Regions from separate parts of the Streptomyces sp. NPDC005281 genome, predicted to be linked through region 1. Evidence: riboswitches for the same ligand, from Rfam matches in the RefSeq annotation. Region 1 holds a riboswitch; each other region holds the start of a gene.

What was found. A riboswitch is a leader RNA that binds a small molecule or an ion and turns the genes downstream of it on or off. The one in region 1 is predicted to bind thiamine pyrophosphate.
Region 2: it holds a riboswitch for thiamine pyrophosphate, as region 1 does, so the genes downstream of both, ABZV42_RS24875 (thiamine ABC transporter substrate-binding protein) here and thiO (glycine oxidase ThiO) in region 1, are expected to answer to the same signal.
Region 3: it holds a riboswitch for thiamine pyrophosphate, as region 1 does, so the genes downstream of both, ABZV42_RS07650 (cytosine permease) here and thiO (glycine oxidase ThiO) in region 1, are expected to answer to the same signal.
Region 4: it holds a riboswitch for thiamine pyrophosphate, as region 1 does, so the genes downstream of both, thiC (phosphomethylpyrimidine synthase ThiC) here and thiO (glycine oxidase ThiO) in region 1, are expected to answer to the same signal.

The regions. Positions count from the first base shown of each region.
Region 1 covers NZ_JBEXGX010000031.1:71,429-76,586, reverse strand. Annotated here, with positions in the region: gene pknB (Stk1 family PASTA domain-containing Ser/Thr kinase) at 1-898, opposite strand, end outside; gene ABZV42_RS33495 (thiazole synthase) at 1,091-1,885, opposite strand; gene thiS (sulfur carrier protein ThiS) at 1,889-2,089, opposite strand; gene thiO (glycine oxidase ThiO) at 2,086-3,252, opposite strand; TPP riboswitch at 3,250-3,361, opposite strand; gene ABZV42_RS33480 (hypothetical protein) at 3,414-3,791, shown strand; gene ABZV42_RS33475 (FAD-dependent oxidoreductase) at 3,824-5,062, shown strand; gene ABZV42_RS33470 (Rv2175c family DNA-binding protein) at 5,128-5,158, shown strand, end outside.
Region 2 covers NZ_JBEXGX010000018.1:113,338-118,495, forward strand. Annotated here, with positions in the region: gene ABZV42_RS24870 (iron ABC transporter permease) at 1-1,298, opposite strand, end outside; gene ABZV42_RS24875 (thiamine ABC transporter substrate-binding protein) at 1,505-2,602, opposite strand; TPP riboswitch at 2,679-2,784, opposite strand; gene rlmN (23S rRNA (adenine(2503)-C(2))-methyltransferase RlmN) at 2,824-3,930, opposite strand; gene ABZV42_RS24885 (HDIG domain-containing metalloprotein) at 4,246-5,158, shown strand, end outside.
Region 3 covers NZ_JBEXGX010000004.1:112,255-117,412, reverse strand. Annotated here, with positions in the region: gene gndA (NADP-dependent phosphogluconate dehydrogenase) at 1-852, opposite strand, end outside; gene thiD (bifunctional hydroxymethylpyrimidine kinase/phosphomethylpyrimidine kinase) at 996-1,805, opposite strand; gene ABZV42_RS07650 (cytosine permease) at 1,877-3,277, opposite strand; TPP riboswitch at 3,268-3,359, opposite strand; gene ABZV42_RS07645 (alpha/beta hydrolase) at 3,823-4,656, shown strand; gene ABZV42_RS07640 (phospholipase) at 4,817-5,158, shown strand, end outside.
Region 4 covers NZ_JBEXGX010000003.1:235,595-240,752, reverse strand. Annotated here, with positions in the region: gene ABZV42_RS06255 (LysR substrate-binding domain-containing protein) at 1-633, opposite strand, end outside; gene ABZV42_RS06250 (VOC family protein) at 820-1,215, shown strand; gene thiC (phosphomethylpyrimidine synthase ThiC) at 1,273-3,093, opposite strand; TPP riboswitch at 3,086-3,242, opposite strand; gene ABZV42_RS06240 (YibE/F family protein) at 3,314-4,813, shown strand; gene ABZV42_RS06235 (SsgA family sporulation/cell division regulator) at 4,896-5,158, opposite strand, start outside.

The sequences.
Region 1 (5,158 bases):
CGTTGTCGTGGCCCACGGACAGGGCACCCGGCGGAATCGCGTCGAGCTGGTCGGCGGTGAGGCCGGCCCTCGCTTCGAGGACCTGGCCGAGCAGTGCCACCGCGTCGGCCGGGCGGATCTCGGGATTGCGGGCCGTGGCCGCGGTGACCAGTTCGTCCAGCGCGTACGCCATGCCCGGCACGGCGGCCGACGGAGGCGGCACGTCCTCGTGGAGGTGCTGGTAGAGAACCTGAGCGGCGGAGTCGGCGCTGTGCGGCTTGGCGCCGGTGAGCATTTCGTAGAGGACGACTCCGCAGGCGTAGACGTCGACCCGGGTGTCGGAGGTGCCGTGCTCGATCTGCTCGGGGGCGAGGTACGACACGGTGCCGAGGACGGTACCCGTCGTACTGGTCACCGTGTCCACGGCGCGGACGAGGCCGAAGTCCGCGACCTTGACCCGGCCGTCGTCCCCTATCAGGACGTTCTCCGGCTTCATGTCGCGGTGCACGAACCCGGCGCGGTGCGCCGCGCCGAGCGCGGCGAGCACCGGCTCAAGGATGTCGAGCGCGGCCCGGGGCTGGAGGGCGCCACGCTCGCGCAGCACGTCACGCAGGGTGCACCCGGCGATGTACTCCATGGCCAGATAGACGTACGACCCGTCCGCCCCCTGGTCGAAGACCTGCACCACGTTGGGGTGCGCCAGTCGCGCCACCGACTTGGCCTCGCGGATGAACCGCTCGACGAACGAGGCGTCGGCGGCCAGCGTCGGGTGCATCACCTTGAGAGCGAGCACGCGGTCGAGGCGGGTGTCCAGGGCCCTGTAGACCGTGGCCATCCCGCCGACCGCGATCCGTGCCTCGACGCGATACCGGCCGTCGAGCACGTGTCCGACAAGCGGGTCCTGAAGGGTCGTATCCACGCAGGTGAGTCTACGAGCCGCCACTGTCACGGCGCCCCGTTCGGCCGATACAGGGGCCCGACTGCAGCCGAGCTGTGACGCGCACCTGACGCACGAAGATCTGTTCGTCGTACAGATGTCCGATCAGATCCTGTCTGTCGCCGCAAGACCACAACACGACAACCTGCTGCGACTCCCCGGGCGGACCGGCGATCAGAACGCCGGGCGCTCCGGGTCCAGCGCCGCCATGCCCTCCGTTGGGGAGGACGCCGCCGCGAAGTGCCGCCGGGGGATGCGTCCCGCCCTCCGCGCCAGCCGCCCCGCCTCCACCGCGTGCCGCATGGCCTCCGCCATCAGCACGGGCTCCTGCGCCCGTGTCACCGCCGAGGCGAGCATCACCCCCGCACATCCCAGCTCCATGGCGAGCGCGGCGTCCGACGCCGTACCGGCCCCCGCGTCCAGGATCACCGGCACGCCCGCGTGCCCGACGATCAGCTCGAAGTTGTGCGGGTTGCGGATCCCGAGCCCGGACCCGATGGGCGAGCCGAGCGGCATGATCGCCGCACAGCCGACGTCCTCCAGCTTCCGCGCCAGGACCGGGTCGTCGTTCGTGTACGGCAGCACGGTGAAGCCGTCGTCGACCAGCGTCTCCGCCGCGTCCAGCAGCTCGATCGGATCGGGCAGCAGGGTGCGCTCGTCGGCGATGACCTCCAGCTTGACCAGATCGGTGCCCAGCGCCTCACGCGCCAGCCGCGCGGTCAGCACGGCCTCGCCCGCGGTGTAGCAGCCGGCCGTGTTCGGCAGGACACGGATGTCCAGCCGGCCGAGCACCGACAGGACCGAGCCGTGCACGGACGCGTCCACGCGCCGCATCGCGACCGTCGTCAGCTCCGTGCCGGACGCCACCAGGGAGCGCTCCAGCACGTCGAGGCTGGGCGCGCCGCCCGTCCCCATGATCAGCCGGGACGTGTAGGCCGTACCGCCGAGGACGAAGGGGTCGTCTGCCATGGGTCAGCCTCCTTGGACGGCGGTGAGGACTTCGACGCGGTCGTCCTCGGCGAGCGCGGTGGACGACCACTGCGTTCGAGGGACGACGGTCTCGTTCAGTGCGGCGGCCACCCCGGACGACGCCGGGGTGAGGGTCGCGACGAGCGCGTCCAGAGCGGTTCCTGCGGCGATCCGCCGCCGCTCCCCGTTGACGACGATGTTCATACGGGCAGCTCCGTGCGGGCCGTGGCGCCGAAGCGCAGGGGGGTGAAGGGGCGGGCTTCGGCGGGGAGTTCGCCGGTGGTCAGGACATGGGCCATCACATCGCCGGTCACGGGCGTCAGGAGGACACCGTTGCGGAAGTGCCCGGTGGCCAGCAGCAGACCGTCCAGCGCGCTCGGGCCGAGCATCGGAGCGTTGTCGGGCGAGCCGGGGCGCAGACCCGCGCGGGTCTCGACGAGCGGCAGCTCGGTGATCCCGGGGACCAGTTCGTGGGCGTCGCGCAGCAGTTCGTAGACGCCGCCCGCCGTCACGGTGGTGTCCCAGCCCAGCTCCTCGCTCGTCGCGCCCACCACGAGCTCGCCGTTCTCGCGCGGCACCAGGTAGACGTGGCTGCCGCGCACCACGGCCCGCACGGTGCGGCTCAGGAACGGCGCGTACCGCCGCGGCACGGTCAGCCGCAGCACCTGCCCCTTGACCGGGCGCACCGGCGGCACGGCGTCCTGCGGGACACCCGCCAGACGCCCGCTGAGGCTGCCCCCGGCGAGCACCACCCGGCCCGCGGTGAGTTCGGTGCCGTCCGTGGTGACGACTCCGGCGGCCCGGTCCCGTACGACCGTCAGGCGCTCCGCCCAGGTCCTGTGCAGTGCCACCCCGGCCCGCTCGCACGCCGTGACCAGGGCTCCCGCGAGGCGCCGCGGGTCGATCTGGTGGTCGCCGTCCACCCGCAGACCCCCGCGCACACCGGGCGCGAGCATCGGCTCAAGGCGGCGGCACTCGCGGCCGCTCAGCCACTCCGACTCCAGCCCCGAACGGACCTGGAGCGCGTGCAGTTCCCGCAGATGGGCGCGGTCGTCGGCGTCCAGCGCGACGGCCAGCGTGCCCGACCGGCGGTAGCCGAGATCCTCGCCGGTCGCCTCGGTGAGCTCGGCGGCGAAGTCCGGATAGCGGCGCGCCGAGGCGAGGTTGAGGCCCAGCAGGGTCTCCTCGCCGAAGTGCAGCTCGGTGACGGCGGCCAGCATCCCGGCCGCGACCCGGGCGGCCCCGCCGCCCGGCTCGGGGTCCACGAGCGCGGTGGTGAACCCGCGTTGCGCGGCCCGCCAGGCCGTCACCAGACCGATGATCCCGCCCCCGACGACGAGGACGTCCGACGAACGTGCAGACGGCATGGGCGTCCAGCCCCTCCCTTCGCCGGCATGACCCGGATCAGGTTCGTACGGTCGGAGGCCGCCAGCCTCCCTCTCAGCCCGGTGCGTCCGGGCTCCCGCGAGTGCTTTACGTTGGCCACCCTAGCCCGCCCCCGTCCGTCTCGGTAAGGGAGCCTCCGCCCGTGGCACGACCCCTCGACGGCCTCGTCCTCGCGCCCGTCGCCGACCAGGCCGCCGGCCAGGTCGGCACCCTCACCCGGTTCACGTACCACGAGGAGGACGGCGTGGTCTGGGCCGAGTACGCGGGCGGCGACATCGTCCGCGGACACCTCGTGGGCACCCGCGAGGGCGACCGCCTCGACTTCCGGTACGTGCAGCTCAAACGCGACGGGACCACCGCGTCGGGCCACTGCGTGTCCCTCGTCCTCGAACTGCCCGACGGCCGTGTCCGGCTGGAGGAGACCTGGACGTGGGAGTCCCGGCGGGGTTCCGGGACGAGCGTGGTGGAAGAGGTGCGCGGGACCCGCCGTGTGGAACAGGTCACCGAGCACGTCAGCTGACTGACGAATCGTCACGTGTCTATGGTGATCAGGTGAGCGATCAGACGCAGGCACAGTCCCCGTCGCGCAGGCCCACGGCACGGCGGGTCGTCGTGGTGGGCGCGGGCATGGCCGGGGTGCAGACCGCGGTCGCCCTGCGCGAACAGGGTTTCACCGGCACCGTCACGCTGATCGGCGCGGAGCCGCATCAGCCCTACGACCGGCCACCGCTGTCCAAGGCCGTCCTGCTGGGCAAGGCCGAGGGCTCCGCCTTCGACGTCGACTTCGAGGCCCTGGACATCGACCTCAGGCTGGGCAGCGAGGCCCTCGCCGTGCGGCCGGGCGACCATGAACTGGACACGGCCGGGGGACCGGTCCCGTACGACGTCCTGGTCGTCGCCACCGGCGCCGAGCCGATCCGGCTCCCCGGCGCCGAAGGCGTGCCCGGAGTGCATCTGCTGCGCACCCTGGACGACGCCGACCGGCTGCGACCCGTTCTCGCCCGGCAGCACGACATCGTGGTGGTCGGAGCCGGCTGGATCGGCGCCGAGTTCGCCACCGCGGCGCGCGAGGCGGGCTGCGCGGTCACCGTCGTCGAGGCCGCCGACCGGCCGCTCGCCGGAGTGCTGCCGGCCGAGGTGGCCGCCCCGATGGCCGCCTGGTACGCGGACAGCGGGGCCTCGCTGCGCACCAACGCGCGCGTGGAGCGTGTCGAGCCGGGCGCGGTGGTCCTGGACGACGGCTCCCGGGTGCCCGCGGGCGCCGTCGTGGTCGGGATCGGGGCGCGGCCCGCGACCGCCTGGATCGCCGGCTCCGGCATCGAACTCGGCGCCGACCGCGAGATCGTTGCCGACGACCACCTGCGCACCTCCCTGCCGGACGTCTACGCGGTCGGCGACTGCGCCTCCTTCCCGTCCGGGCGCTACGAGCGGCGCCTTCTCGTCCACCACTGGGACAACGCCCTCCAGGGTCCGCGCACGGTCGCCCTGAACATCGTCGGGGAGACCCCGGCCGCCTACGACCCCGTGCCGTACTTCTGGTCCGAGCAGTTCGGCCGTTTCGTGCAGTACGTCGGCCACCACGGGCCCGCCGACACCCTGGTGTGGCGCGGCGACCCCGCGGGCGTCTCCTGGTCGGTGTGCTGGCTCCGCGGGGAACGGCTCGTCGCCCTGCTGGCGGTGGGCCGCCCGAGGGATCTCGCCCAGGGCCGCCGGCTGATCGAGGCGGGTGTCGCCATGGACCCGGAGCTGCTCGTGGACCCGTCGAGGCCGCTGAAGGCCGCCACTGCCTGATCCCTCACCCCGCGGTCGGACGCCCTCGGCTTCCGACTGTCGGCCCGGGATGGCACGCTTGTCCCGTGACCGAGATTGACGCAAAGATCGATGCTC
Region 2 (5,158 bases), on a different contig from region 1:
GCCGCCGCCTCCCGCAGCCGCCCGTCCACCGCCCGCAGCACCGGCAGCATCGTCCGTACGACGAAGGGGACGCCCACCAGAGCCTGCGCCAGCGGCACCAGGATCCAGCTCGCGCGCAGGTCGAGGGGCGGCTCGTCCAGGGCGATCAGGAACCCGAAGCCGACGGTGACAGCGGAGACGCCGAGCGGGAGCATCAGCAGCGCGTCGAAGCCCCGCATCAGCCGGCCGGCGCGCCGGGTCAGGGCGGCCGCCGCCAGACCGCCGATCAGCACGGCGATGGCGGTGGCGGCGAGCGCGTACTCCAGCGAGTTGCCGACCGCCTCGATCGGGGCGACGAGGAAGACACCGCCGCTGTCGTCGGCCAGCGCCCGGTAGTAGCCGAATCCCGGGGCCCCGAAGGAGCGCTGGACGAGGACGGCGAGCGGCAGCACGAGGAACACCGCGATGCTCACGAGCACGCCCGCGAGGAACGCCCACTGCCAGGCACCGCGCGGCCGGCGCGCTGTCGTCCCCGGGGCCACCAGACGCAGGGCGGTCTCCCGTCGGCGTACGGTCGCCGCGTGGACGGCGAGGATCGCGCCGACCGCCACGAACTGGACGATCGTCAGCACCGCCGCCGTCGTGAGGTCGAAGATCTCGGAGGTCTGCCGGTAGATCTCGACCTCCAGGGTCGAGAAGGTGGGGCCGCCGAGGATCTGCACCACACCGAACGAGGTGAAGGTGAAGAGGAAGACCATGAGGGTGGCCGCGGCCACGGCCGGCCCGAGCGCCGGGAGGGTCACCCGGCGCCACGCGGCGAGGCGCGAGGCGCCGAGCATGCGCGCGGCCTCCTCCTGGCGCGGGTCGAGCTGCGACCAGAGGCCGCCGACGGTTCGTACGACGACCGCGTAGTTGAAGAAGACGTGCGCGAGCAGGATCGCCCACACCGTGGTGTCCAGGCGTACGCCCCACAGCTCGTCGAGCAGCCCTCCCCGGCCGACCAGGGCGAGGAAGGCGGTGCCGACGACCACGGTCGGCAGCACGAAGGGCACCGTCACCACGGCCCGCAGCACCTCTTTGCCCCGGAACTCGAAGCGCGCGAACACATACGCGCCGGGGAGCGCGATCAGCAGCGTGAGCGCCGTCGAGGCGAGCGCCTGCCAGGTGGTGAACCACAGCACGTGGCGGATGTCGGACCGGGTCGCGATGTCCCAGATCCGGCCGAGCTGCCAGCCCCCGTCGCCGTGGAGGCCGCGCGAGACGATCGCGGCGACGGGGTAGGCGAAGAACACCGCGAAGAACGCGACGGGCAGGACCATCAGCCCGAACCGCACCGCGCTCTCCCTGCGGGCCGTTCGCGCAACCGCACCGGGCCCCTCGGGACCACTGGAACCGTTGGGACCACCGGGACCGCCGGTGCGATGGGCCCGGCGGACCCGCTCGGCCGCGCCGGCTCCCCGGGCCGCCTCGGCGCCGCCGGCCGCCTCGGCCCCTTCAGCACCTCCAGGCCCTTCGGCCCCTTCGGTTACTTCAGTACGAGAGAGGTCCACGACTTGACCCACTGGTCTCGGTCGGCGGCGATCTTCGCGGGCGACAGGGTCTCGGGATCCTTGGCCTGCGGACCGAACCGCGCGAACTCCGTCGGCACCTGCGCGCCCTCACGGACCGGATAGACGAACATGTTGAGCGGCATGTCCTCCTGGAACTCCTTGGTGAGCAGGAAGTCGAGGAGCGCCTTGCCTCCCTCGGCGTTCTTGGCGTGGCTGAGCAGACCCGCGTACTCCACCTGCCGGAAGCAGGTGCCGGCCGCGACCCCGGTCGGGGCGGTGGCGGGTTTGGGGTCGGCGTAGATGACCTCGGCGGGAGGCGAGGAGGCGTACGAGACGACCAGCGGCCGGTCCGCCTTGGCCTTCTTGCCGCCGGCGGACCCGGAGAACTCGTCGTTGTACGCCTGCTCCCAGCCGTCCACGACCTTCACTCCGTTGGCCTTGAGCTTCGTCCAGTAGCCCTGCCAGCTCTTGTCGCCGTAGTGCGCGGCGGACCCGAGCAGGAAGCCGAGGCCGGGCGAGGAGGTGGCGGCGTTCTCGGTGACGAGGAGGTTCTTGTACGCGGGCTTGACCAGGTCGTCGAAGGACTGCGGCGGCGCCAGCTTGTGCTTACTGAAGTACGCCTTGTCGTAGTTGACGCAGATGTCGCCGGTGTCGATGGGGGTGACCCGGTGCTTGGCCTGGTCGACGCGGTATGCGGGCAGGACCTGGTCCGCACCCTTGGCCACGTACGGCTGGAACAGCCCGTTGTCGAGCGCGCGGGAGAGCAGGGTGTTGTCGACGCCGAAGAAGACGTCGCCCTGCGGGTTGTCCTTGGTCAGGATGGCCTTGTTCACGGCCTGCCCGGCGTCGCCGTCCTTGAGGACCCGGACCTTGTACCCGGACTGCTTCTCGAAGTCCTTGAGCACGTTCTTCGACACGAGCCACGAGTCGTGGCTCACGAGCGTGATCGTCTTCGAGTCACCCGAACCGGCGCTGCCGGACGAGCCGCACGCGGACAGCGCGGGCAGCGCGACGAGCCCGAGGCCGACGGCCAGGGTCGCGAACCGCTTACCGCTGGTGATGGTGGTGCTCACTGATTCCTCCTGGGTGACCAGGAAGAGACGCGGCCCTGCCCGGGACCTCTGACGGTTCCCGGGCAGGGCGCAACAGCTTGAGTTACGACCGAACTTCCTACCCAGAATGACCTGGGCAAGGTTCAGAGGGTCTGCGGGCTGTCCCGCACTCTCAGCGCTGTGGCGCTCCCCTGTCGGAATATGAAGATGTCGGACTATGAGACGGACTGACTTGGCTCAGACTACCGCTCGGTCGCGGCGAGCTGACCACACGCTCCGTCGATCTCCTGGCCCCGGGTGTCCCGGACGGTCACCGGGACGCCATGGGCCGCGATGGCCTCGACGAACGCCTTCTCGTCCTCGGGCCGCGAGGCGGTCCACTTCGAGCCCGGGGTCGGGTTCAGCGGGATGAGGTTGACGTGTACGGGCTTGCCCTTGAGCATCCGCCCGAGCCGGTCAGCACGCCACGCCTGGTCGTTGATGTCCCGGATCAGCGCGTACTCGATGGACAGGCGCCGCCCGGACTTGGCCGCGTACTCGAAACCGGCGTCCAGCACCTCGCGCACCTTCCACCGCGTGTTCACGGGGACGAGGGTGTCGCGCAGCTCGTCGTCCGGAGCGTGCAGGGAGATCGCGAGCCGGCACTTGAAGCCCTCGTCGGAGAACCGGTTGATGGCCGGGACCAGCCCGACCGTCGACACGGTGATACCGCGCTGCGAGAGCCCGAGGCCGTCCGGCTCGGGGTCGGTCAGGGCCCGGATCGCCCCGACCACACGCTTGTAGTTGGCGAGCGGCTCACCCATCCCCATGAAGACGATGTTGCTGAGCCGCGCGGGACCGCCGGGGATCTCGCCGTCGCGAAGCGCCCGCATGCCGTCGACGATCTGGTGCACGATCTCGCCGGTCGACAGGTTCCGGTCGAGACCGGCCTGTCCGGTGGCGCAGAACGGGCAGTTCATCCCGCAGCCCGCCTGCGAGCTGATGCACATGGTCACCCGGTCCGGGTAGCGCATCAGCACGGACTCGACGAGCGTGCCGTCGAAGAGCCGCCACAGGGTCTTGCGGGTGGTTTCCTGGTCGGTCGAAAGGTGCCGCACGACGGTCATCAGCTCGGGAAGCAGTGCTTCCTGGAGCTTGCCGCGCGAGGCGGCCGGGATGTCCGTCCACTCGGCGGGGTCGTGCGCGTACCGGGCGAAGTAGTGCTGCGACAGCTGCTTGGCACGAAACGGCTTCTCGCCGATCGCGGCAACCGCCTCTTTGCGCTCGGCGGGCGTGAGATCGGCAAGGTGCCGCGGCGGCTTCTGGGCTCCGCGCGGCGCGACAAAGGTGAGTTCTCCGGGCTTAGGCATGGCTGTACCAGTGTCGCAGATCAACTCAGGCGGCCCGGGCCGGAGCGGTCGCCAGTGGATACCGACGGTCAGCGTTGGTCGACCCCGGACGGCCGAGGGACGGCCCAGCACGGCTCTCGGCCGGAACCTCGCGCCAGCGCCAGTGCCGGTGCCAGGGCCGGTCCCGGTGCCAGGGCCGGTCCCGGTGCCGGTGGCAGCACCGGTGCGGGCGCGATCGCCTTCGTCTCCTCCTGATGGTCCCGGTCCCGGGGTGAGCGGTCGTGAGGGTCCCGGGGTGACCGTCGAAGCGTGTCCGTCTGGGTTACCGTGCGATCCATGTCTTCCGGATTGGACACGCCCCGAGGTGCGGCTGAGCTGGCCGAATCGCTGTTGCGCCCGCTCGGGAACCGCTGGTTGCACACGCAGGCCGTGGCCGCACGAGCAACCGAGGCCACAGCGGCAGTGTCCAGGGATGACCGGGAGCTGCTCGTCGCGGCCGCCTGGCTGCATGACATCGGCTACGCGCCGGAACTTCGAGACACAGGGTTCCACCCTCTCGACGGCGCACGCCACTTGGAAAGGCTGGCTGCTCCTCCGCGCCTCGTGCGGTTGGTCGCCCACCACTCCGGCGCGGTCCATGAGGCCGAACAGCGTGAGCTGACTGCTGAACTCGCGGTGTACGACCGGGAGGACTCGGCAGTCCTGGACGCACTGATCTTCGCCGACATGACCACCGGGCCTGCCGGGCAGTCCTTCGAGTTCGCTCGGCGCATCGACGAGATCTTGGAACGGTACGAGCCGGGCAGCGAGGTTCACACCGCGATCAGCAGGGCACGGCCGTATCTGAGTGCCGCTGTCGAGCGGACGCAACGACGTATCAGCACCTTCATGGCACTTCCGCCGAGCCGGCGAGCGGTCATTGACGGCAGTGGTTGGTGGCCGCCGACGCTCTTCGCCGCGGAACACCAGGACGTGGAGCTGATGGCTCGACTGCTTGACGCCGGAGCCGACCCGAACGACGGTGACGGCGCGACGCCTCTGACCCACGCGATCGACAGTGAAGGAGACGGGGCACTCCAGAGCGGCAAGCCGCTGACCGTTGCCACAACGGCGGTGCTCCTGGCTTACGGCGCGGATCCTGGACTGCCGGACGGGAGCGGAGAGACGCCTCTTCAGGTGGCGGAGCAGTACGACCATCTCCTCGCCATCCGACTGCTCCGCCGCCATCTCTCGGGCCACGTGGGCGGAA
Region 3 (5,158 bases), on a different contig from region 1:
CTGGGATATGGCGGTGACCGGGGAGCCGAGGTCCAGGGCGGTCTGCACGGTCCAGCGGCCGGTGCCCTTCTGCCCCGCCGCGTCCACCACGACGTCGACGAACGGCTCGCCGGTGGCGGCGTCCGTGTGCGCGAGGACCTCGGCGGTGATCTCGATCAGGTACGAGTCGAGGCGGCCCTTGTTCCAGCGCCGGAAGATCTCGGCGATCTGAGCCGGCGTGTAGCCGCCGACGCGGCGGAGCAGGTCGTAGGCCTCGCCGATCAGCTGCATGTCGGCGTACTCGATGCCGTTGTGCACCATCTTGACGAAGTGGCCGGCGCCGTCCGTGCCGATGTGCGTGGCACAGGGCTCACCGTCCACCTTGGCGCTGATCGACTCGAACATCGGGCCGAGCGAGGCGTACGACTCCGCGGAGCCGCCGGGCATGATGCTCGGCCCGTTCAGCGCGCCCTCCTCGCCGCCGGACACACCCGCGCCGACGAAGTGGATGCCGCGTTCGCGCAGCGACTGCTCCCGACGACGGGTGTCGGAGAAGTGGGCGTTGCCCCCGTCGATGATCATGTCGCCGTTTTCGAGCAGCGGGGCGAACTCCTCGATGACGGCGTCGGTGGCGGCACCCGCCTGCACCATGATCATGAGGCGGCGGGGGCGCTCCAGCGCGGCCACGAAGTCCTCGGCCGACTCGGCGGCGACGAACGCTCCCTCGTGCCCGAACTCCTCGACCAGTGCCTTGGTGCGTGCGGGGGTGCGATTGTGGACGGCGACGGTGTAGCCGTTCCGGGCGAAGTTGCGGGCCAGATTGCGGCCCATCACCGCGAGCCCTGTGACGCCGATCTGCGCGGACGCCTTCATGGTGTGCTCCTTGGATCCGGATCTGCCTGTCCGCGTACCTGACGGGCGAGCAGACGACTGTCGCTGTGCCGATCAGTACGCACGGGAGGGGCCGAGGTGTTCAGCCTCCGGGGCAGGAGGTGTGCCGGAGAGCGGACGGGTCGTCAGGTGCCCGTCCGGCGGTTCGGCAGCTGCCATCCGTGGTCCACCGGGCCGATGCCCGCGCCGAGTGCGAAACCGGCCTCGATCGCGGCGGTCACGTACACCTTGGCGCGCTGTACGGCCTCCGGCACCGCGAGTCCCTCGGCCAGCCCCACCGCGATGGCCGAGGCGAGCGTGCACCCCGTTCCGTGCGTGTGCCTGTTGTCGTGGCGCGGCGCGCGCAGCCAGTGCTCGGCCGTTCCGTCGGTGAGCAGATCGACGGCCTGGCCCGGCAGATGGCCCCCCTTCACCAGCACCCAGCGCGGGCCGAAGGAGAGCAGGAGCCCGGCGGCCCGGCGCATGCCCGCCTCGTCGTCCACCTTCACCCCGGTGAGCTGGGCGACCTCGTCGAGATTCGGGGTGGCCACCGTCGCCCGCGGCAGCAGCCGGGTCCGTACGGCGTCCAGCGCGTCGTCGGCCAGCAGCCGGTCCCCGTGCTTGGACACGCTCACCGGGTCCACGACGACCGGCGCGCCCACGTCGGACAGCAACTCGGCGACGGTGGTGACCAGTTCGGGCGACGAGAGCATCCCCGTCTTCACGGCCTGGACGCCGATGTCGTCGACCACACTGCGGTACTGGGCCCGAACCGCCTCCTCCGACAGCTCCCAAGCACCCTGCACGCCCACGGAGTTCTGCGCGGTCACCGCGGTGAGCACGCTCATCCCGTGGGCGCCCAGCGCGAGCATGGTCTTCAAGTCGGCCTGGATTCCCGCGCCTCCGCCTGAATCGGAGCCGGCGATCGTCAGGACGCGAGGCGGTGGCGTGGTCATTCGAGGTGTTCCTCTCGGGTACGGCCACGGGCGTGAAGGCCCGGGGCCGGCGGAGCGACGGGCGGCGGCCCTCAGGCGCGGCGGCGCAGCCGCGGCGGGGCGTAGAGGGCGAGGGCGACGAGGAACGCCACGTAGTAGGAGAGGTCGGCGCCGTGCAGCGCGTCGGCCACCGGACCCACGTACAGACCGGTGTCCATGAACGGCACGGCCGCGCCGAACGCCGCGACGAAGGCCACGAGCGAGGTCCGTCCGGAGTGCGGCCGGGTCGCCTCGGCGGTGATGTCGACCGGGGCGCCGCCGCGCTCCCGCCCCCGGGCGATCCAGTCGACGACGACGATCGCGACGAACCCGGGGATCCAATACCCCACGAACAACAGCACGTTCTGGAATCGCGCCGTCGTGTCGGCCGCGTGCATCCACAGCACCAGCGGGAAGCCGAGCGCGGCGGCGAGGGCAGCCGCCAACGGGCGCGGTATCCGTACCCCCAGAGTCTGGAGGGCCAGTGAACCGCTGTAGTCGTTCATCGCGTTGCTGCACACCGCGGCCAGTGCCACGGCCAGCAGCCCGAAGGCGCCCGCCGCACCGCCGCCCAGCAACGAGTCCACGCCCGCCGCCGTCTGGTCGGTCAGTACCGACGCGCCCCACAGACCGAGGACCTGCACGGCGACGAAGGACGTGACGAGCCCGAGCAGGGTGCACCAGAACATGCGCGGGCGGGACGTCGTACGAGGCAGGTAACGGCTGAAGTCACCCGCGTACGGTGCCCAGGACAGCGAGAGGCTCAGCGCGATGGTGCTGGTGAGCGCGAACGCGCCCGCTCCGTCGGCGCCGGTCGCGGACCCGGTCGTCGCGGGGTGGACCCCGTCGAGCATCCGCCAGGCGATCAACGCGAACGCCACGGCGAGCACGAACGTCATGACGATCTGCAAACGGTGGATGGCTTCGTAGCCGAGGACACCCAGAGCGCCCTGGGCCAGCATCATGACCAGCACACCCAGCCAGAACGGCCAGCCGCACAACCGTGCCAGCGCATCCCCGCCGAACAGGCCGATCAGCGCGTCCCAGGCGACCGACGACAGCCACTGGAGCACCCCGGGCAGCACCACGGCCCGGCCGAACGCGAGCCGCGCGAGCGGGAGTTGGCCGGTGCCGGTGAGCCCGCCCCAGGTGCTGAGGTAGGCGGTGGGCAGCGCGCCGAGCACGGTTCCGAGGACCATCGCCGCGAGAGCCGTGGTGAAGTCCAGGCCGAGCGCGATGCCGATGGTGCCGGTGAACACGCCCGTCATCGTCAGGTTCGGGGCGAACCACACGGTGAACAGGCGCCCGGCCCCGCCGTACCGATTGCTCTCGGGGACCGGCTCGATGCCGTGCCCCTCCACCCGGAGGTCGCCGGGTGCGGCGGGCATCCGCCCGTCGAAGACGGCGGGCCGGCCGTCGGCGGGCAGCCCGCCGGAAACATGCGTCAATGGCATGGAGACATCCCTCCGCCAGTACGAACTGGTTCAGGTTCGACGGGTGTGATCTCAGCCCTCGCAGGCACCCCGTGTCCGGTACGACGGACACCCTAACCGTTCCCGGGGAGTGAGCGGGAGTGGGTCCCGCCGGCAGAACCCGTGCTCAGCTCCTGTGCACGACGTGGGCACCGCGCAGCGAACCGCTCAGGCGGCACCCGAGCGGAGCCTGCCGGTCCCCGGACCCGAGTGGAGCCTGCCGGTCCCCGGACCCGAGTGGAGCCTGCTGGTTTCCCCGGACCCGAGTGGAGCCTCCGGTCACCGCACCCGGGCGGAGCCGCCAGCCGCCGGTGAGGGTGGCGGAGCCCTCCGCTCCCCGTCACCCCCACCGGTCACTCACCCGGACCAGCACCCGACCGCGTTCTCCCCGTCATCCGGGAGGCCCGGTCGGGCCTGTTCGCAGCGCGGCGCGTGCCGCCCCTCGGTACTGTCGGAGGTGATCGCCGCTCGCGCTCCGCCCCGGGGTTCCCGGACCCCGGTGGCCGGGCGGAAGGAGGCAGGGTGCCGTGACCGTGATCTCCCTGAAGTCCGCGAAGGTGCGGGAAGGGCTCACCCTCCCGTATGCCGAGGCCGGCTACCCCAGTGGTACGCCGGTCGTCTTCGTGCACGGCCTGGCCGACTCCTGGTGGTCCTTCGAGCCCCTCCTGCGGCGGCTTCCGGCATCCCTGCACGGCTACGCGCCCACACAGCGCGGGCACGGCGATGCCGACCGGCCCCCCGAGGGCTACACTCCCGACGACTTCGCCGCCGACCTGGTGGCCTTCCTGAACGCCGTCGACATCCCCCGGGCGATCCTGGTCGGGGCGTCCAGCGGAGGCGTACCGGCCCGCATCGTCGCCGGGAGCCACCCCGACCGCATCGCGGGTCTGGTGCTGATCGGTGTCCCCGGCACCCTCGCGGACAAACCGGCGGTCACCGGGCTGGTGAGCGCCATGGACGACCTCCCCGATCCCGTGCCGCGCGCGTTCGTCGAGGATTTCCTGGCCGACACCATGGCCCGCCCGATCGCGCGGGGGTTCACCGAGACCATGGTCGAGGAGAACCTCAAGCTTCCCGCGCACGTCTGGAAGGACACCGCCCGCGGTCTCCTCGACGCCGATCTGCCCGCGACCCTCGGCGGCATCCTGGTGCCCACCCTCGTCATCTGGGGCGAGCAGGACGAGTTCCTGCCCCGCGAGGACCAGCAGACCATTCTGGACGCCGTCCACGGCGCCGACTTCCTCGCCTACCCGGAGACCGGCCACTCCGTCCACTGGGAACAGCCCGAACGCGTGGTCGCCGACATCACCGCGTTCGTCACGCGGATCGAGCACCCCGGCACCCGCCGCGGCGGCGCCTGACCTCACCCGGCGGGTGAACGGTGGTGCGCCCGGGCCGCGTTGGACGTGAACCGGGCGGCCGTCGCGGTTGACGCGATCCGTACCCCTGATGCCCGCCGTCGCCCCCCGGCGTCGGTCTGCATGGCATGCTCATGCTCCCCACAGGAAGGGATCACGTGCCATGAGACCGAGCCGACGCTCCCTGCTCGCCGCCACCGCCGTACTGGGATCCGTATTCGCCCTCCCCGCGCCCGCCGGCGCCGCCGAAGTCCCCGCCGCGGGCGCCTATTACGTCCAGAGCGCCATCACGGGACTGAACGCCGCCGACAGCTCGGGCGCGGTCGTCCAGCACAACCCCAAGGGCAACGAGGACCACCAGCAGTGGACCCTCCGCCAGAACGGCTCCTCGTTCGTGCTCGAGAGCGCCGACACCGCGGGCAGTTGTCTGGGCCGCTCGGGCGACCAGGCCAGGTCTGTCGCCTGTACGAGCGCCGACGCCGCGTGGGAGGTGACGCCGGGCGGC
Region 4 (5,158 bases), on a different contig from region 1:
GGTGTGGTCCGGTGTGCGGTCCCGTTTGAATCCCGTCGAGGTCACCTGGGGGTACTGCACGACGGGGTGTTCCGCGAGCACCTCGAGCGACAGCCTCTCCTCGCCGGCCAGCGGATGACCGGCCGCGACCGCCAGGACCCGTCTCTCCCGCAGCAGCGCGGGCCCGCGGGCCATCCCGTCGAAGGGGAACGAGGCGAGCAGCAGATCGATCGAGCCGTCCGTGAGACTCGCCCGGGAGTTGGACAGCTGCACCTCCCGCACGTCGACCCGGCAGTCGGGATGCCGCTCGCCGAACAGACCGACGGCCCGGAGAAGTGCGGGCGCCGTCCACTCACCGAGGAAGGCGACCCGCAGCTCTCCCGTGACTCCCCGGCCGGCGTCGGCCGCTTTCCGCAGTGCCGCCTCCATCCCGGCGACCAAGGGGACCAGGTCGTCCGCCAGCTGCCGGCCGATCGGCGTGAGCCGGACGGAACGGCTGGTGCGTTCGAACAGCAGGCCGCCGACTCTGCGCTCCAGCGTCTTGATCACCTGGCTGACCCGCCCGGTCGTGATCCGCAACCGCACGGCGGTGCGGCCGAAGTGCAGTTCCTCGGCCAGCGTCAGAAAGGTCTCGGTCTCCAGTCGCTCCAGCATGAATCCCCCGGCGTTAAATCTGGCTCAACGGTCGTACAGCGATCCTGCCTTGATGGTGTCCGTCCCGCGGCGGATCGTAGAAGGCGTCGGCAGGGCCGTGGGAAAGAACGGGCACGGCCGTGCCGACGAGATCGGCCCCGCCCCGTTCAGCGCGTGGCTCCGCCACGCCGTCGACCTGGAGACGACATGACCACCGTGCGCGTGAAGGCCTTCGACCACCTGGTCCTCAACGTCCGGGACGTCGAAGGGTCCCTGGCCTTCTACAGCGGACTTCTCGGCCTGGAACCCGTACGCGTCGCCGAATGGCGGCGCGGCCGGGCCCCGTTCCCGTCGGTGAGGATCACCTCGGAGACCATCATCGACCTGGTCGCCCATGCCCCCGAGGGGTCCAACGTCGACCACATCTGTCTCACCGTGGAACCGCTGGACTGGGACCAGGTCATCGCGTCGGGAGCCTTCACCGTCCTCGAGGGACCCGTGGAACGCTTCGGCGCGCGGGGCACCGCCACCTCGGTCTACGTCCAGGACCCGGACGGCAACACCGTCGAACTGCGCTGGTACCCGCAGGACGTCACGCCGTGACCGGATCGAGGGCGGCGGTCCGGGTGTGCGCCCCGGACCGCACCCCCGTGGAGTGGCTCAGTCGGCCAGCGGCAGATACACGCGGTTGCCCGCCTCCGCGAACTCCCGGGACTTCTGGAGCATGCCTTCGGAGATCTCCTCGGCCGAGGCACCCTCGGCCACTGCACCGCCGAACCGCTCGTTGATGTTCTGGCTGATCTTCATCGAGCAGAACTTCGGTCCGCACATGGAGCAGAAGTGGGCCGTCTTGGCGGGTTCCGCCGGCAGCGTCTGGTCGTGGAACTCCCGCGCCGTGTCCGGGTCGAGAGCCAGGTTGAACTGGTCCTCCCACCGGAACTCGAAGCGGGCGTCGGAGAGCGCGTCATCCCAGTCCTGGGCACCTGGGTGCCCCTTGGCGAGGTCGGCTGCGTGGGCGGCGATCTTGTAGGTGATGACGCCGGTCTTGACGTCGTCACGATCGGGCAGGCCCAGGTGTTCCTTGGGCGTGACGTAGCAGAGCATGGCCGTGCCCCACCAGGCGATCATCGCGGCGCCGATGCCGGAAGTGATGTGGTCGTAGGCCGGCGCGACGTCCGTCGTCAGCGGGCCGAGGGTATAGAACGGAGCTTCATCACAGATCTCCTGCTGAAGGTCGATGTTCTCCTTGATCTTGTGCATCGGGACGTGGCCCGGGCCTTCGATCATCGTCTGAACCTGAAAACGCTTCGCGACCGTGTTGAGTTCCCCGAGCGTCCTCAACTCCGCGAATTGCGCGGCGTCGTTGGCGTCCGCGATGGAACCCGGCCGCAGCCCGTCGCCGAGCGAGTAGGTGACGTCGTACGCGGCGAGGATCTCGCAGAGCTCCTCGAAGTTCTCGTACAGGAACGACTCCTTGTGGTGCGCGAGGCACCAGGCAGCCATGATCGATCCTCCGCGCGAGACGATGCCGGTCTTTCGGTTCGCGGTGAGCGGCACGTACGCCAGGCGCACGCCCGCGTGGACCGTCATGTAGTCCACGCCCTGCTCGGCCTGCTCGACGACGGTGTCCTTGTAGATCTCCCAGGTCAGCTCCTCGGCACGGCCGTCGACCTTCTCCAATGCCTGGTAGAGCGGCACGGTGCCGATGGGTACGGGGGAGTTGCGCAGCACCCATTCACGTGTGGTGTGGATGTTGCGTCCGGTGGACAGGTCCATGACCGTGTCGGCGCCCCAGCGGGTCGCCCAGGTCATCTTCTCGACCTCCTCCTCGATGGAGGAAGTCACCGCGGAATTGCCGATGTTGGCGTTCACTTTCACCAGGAACCGCTTGCCGATGATCATCGGCTCGATCTCCGGATGGTTGACGTTCACGGGCAGTACCGCCCGGCCCGCGGCGATCTCCTCCCGTACGACCTCGGGGTCGACGTTCTCGCGGACCGCCACGAACTCCATCTCGGGTGTGATCTCACCGCGCCGCGCGTAGGCGAGCTGGGTGACCGCCTGTCCTGTGCGCCCCCGGCGGGGCTGGCGCGGCCGGCCAGGGAAGACCGCGTCGAGATTGCGCAGTCCTCCGCGTGGGGACGTGTGCTTGATCCCGTCGTCCTCGGGACGAACGGGGCGGCCCGCGTACTCCTGGGTGTCGCCGCGGGCGATGATCCAGCTCTCACGCAGCGGCGCCAGCCCCCTGCGTACATCGGTGTCGATGGTCGGATCGGTGTACGGGCCGGAGGTGTCATACAACGTCACGGACTGCCCGTTGGTGAGGTGCACCTGACGAACCGGCACCTGCAGATCGGGACGCGTGCCTCCCACGTACCCCTTGTGCCAGCCGATGGACTGCCTCTCCTGGCCGTTCGGGGACGGCGGGGAAACCCCGTCCGTCCGGTTGGAGGCAGGCGTGCGTACATCCTTGTCGGTCATGAGACCTACTCCCTACGCCGGCATTACCCGGTAACAGGTTCAGCGGTCGACGCAGCGGCTTCCGATCGCCGATGTTTCATGTGAAACATCGCGAAGACGGACGTCAGCGCCCTCTCAGCCCGGTGCTCCGAGCTCCCGCGTGTGCAAAGGTGCCTCCACGCTAGCGTCATGTTTGGCGCGGTGACCAGAGGGCCCTTGACGTTGTTGCGATGATCGGGCGGTGACAACGACCCGGCAGCACCCGTTCCAGCCGTCCGAGCCACCGCGCCGTCCCGGCTCCGACGGCGGCCGTGGGCACGGCCCCGGCGACGGACACGGGCATGAGCACGGGCAGGGGCCGGACAGTGATCATCACGGTTCGGACGATGACCACGGGCCGGGTCCCCGCCGTGGGCACGACGAGCCCCCGAGCGCCGGGCACGGGCACTCCCACAGTCACGGTCCGGCCGCGCCGGTCTCCAAGCATCTGCGCAAGGTCATCGCCGCGGTGCTGATCCCTTTCGCGGTCGCGGTCGCGGTGGGACTCGTGGTGCTGTGGCCCGGCGGCGCGCCGGCTCACGAGCGCACCGGTGTCGGCTTCGACCGGCAGACCCAGCAGGCGACGGTCACGAAGATCGACCAGGTGGACTGCAAGTCCGTGAACGCCTCCTCGGGGACCCCGGGGGGCGCCACCTCCGCCACCGGGGATTCCTCCGCCCAGCGCAGGTCGGCCGGGGAATGCAAGAAGGCGACGGTCCGGATCGACACCGGAAAGGACAAGGGCCGCACGTTCACCGAGATCGTTCAGCCGGATCAGTCACGGCAGTTGCACCAGAGCGAGAAGGTCGTCGTCGCGTACGAGCCCTCCGCCCCCAAGGACCTCCAGTACTCGGTCACGGACGCGAACCGGAAGCTGCCTCTGACGCTGCTCGCTCTGATCTTCGCGGTGGTCGTCGTGGTGATCGGACGGATGCGCGGGGTCATGGCGCTGGTCGCCCTGGCCATCAGCTTCATGATCCTGAACTTCTTCATCCTGCCCGCGATACTGCAGGGCTCGAACCCGCTGCTCGTGGCCGTCGTCGGGTCCAGCGCGATCATGCTGATCGCGCTCTACATGTGTCACGGTCTGTCGGCCAGGACGTCCGTGGCGGTGGTCGGCACCCTGCTCTCCCTGGTGCTGATCGGCCTCCTCGGCTCGGTCTTCATCGACTGGGCCGTGCTGACCGGCAACACCGACGACAGCACCGGTCTGATCCACGGTCTGTACCCGTCCATCGACATGAGCGGCCTGCTGCTGGCCGGTGTCATCATCGGTTCGCTCGGCGTCCTCGACGACGTGACGGTGACGCAGACGTCCGCGGTCTGGGAACTGCACGAGGCGAACCCCACGATGGGCCGGCGCGGCCTGTACCGCGCGGGCATCCGTATCGGCCGCGACCACATCGCGTCGGTCGTCAACACGCTCGTCCTGGCCTACGCGGGCGCCGCGCTCCCGCTGCTGCTGCTCTTCTCGATCGCGCAGAGCAGCGTGGGCACCGTCGCCAACAGCGAGCTGGTCGCCGAGGAGATCGTGCGCACGCTGGTCGGATCGATCGGTCTGGTCGCCGCCGTGCCGGTGACGACCGCGCTGGCAGCCCTGGTGGTCGCCGCGGACCGGGAAGGCGGCGCGTCCGTCCCCGCCCAGCCCGCGGCCGCCCTGACACCGGCACGGAGCGGGAAGGGGCGCCGCCGCAAGCACTGACCGGCTCCCGAAAGCGCTGAAACCATCCTGCGCCCACGCGCCTTGCGAGGAAGCGTTACTCCGCGCCAAGGCGACCTGGACCTCAGCCCGCGCTCTGCTCCTCGGTGAGGATGCGGTCGAGCACCGCGTCGAGGGACGTGTCGAAGCCCTCGAGGGAGCGCTCCTGCCCGAGCGGCACGAGCCTGTCCGTCCGGTCGAGAAACGCGACCAGCGGCGCCGTCCCGGACCGGAACAGCGCGTGATCGCCACCGACCTGAAGCCGGATCAGCACCTCCCCGAGCGCCTCCGGGTCGGCCGGCGCGATGTGCACGTCGCCGTCACCACAGGGCCTGCCGACGCCGTCGA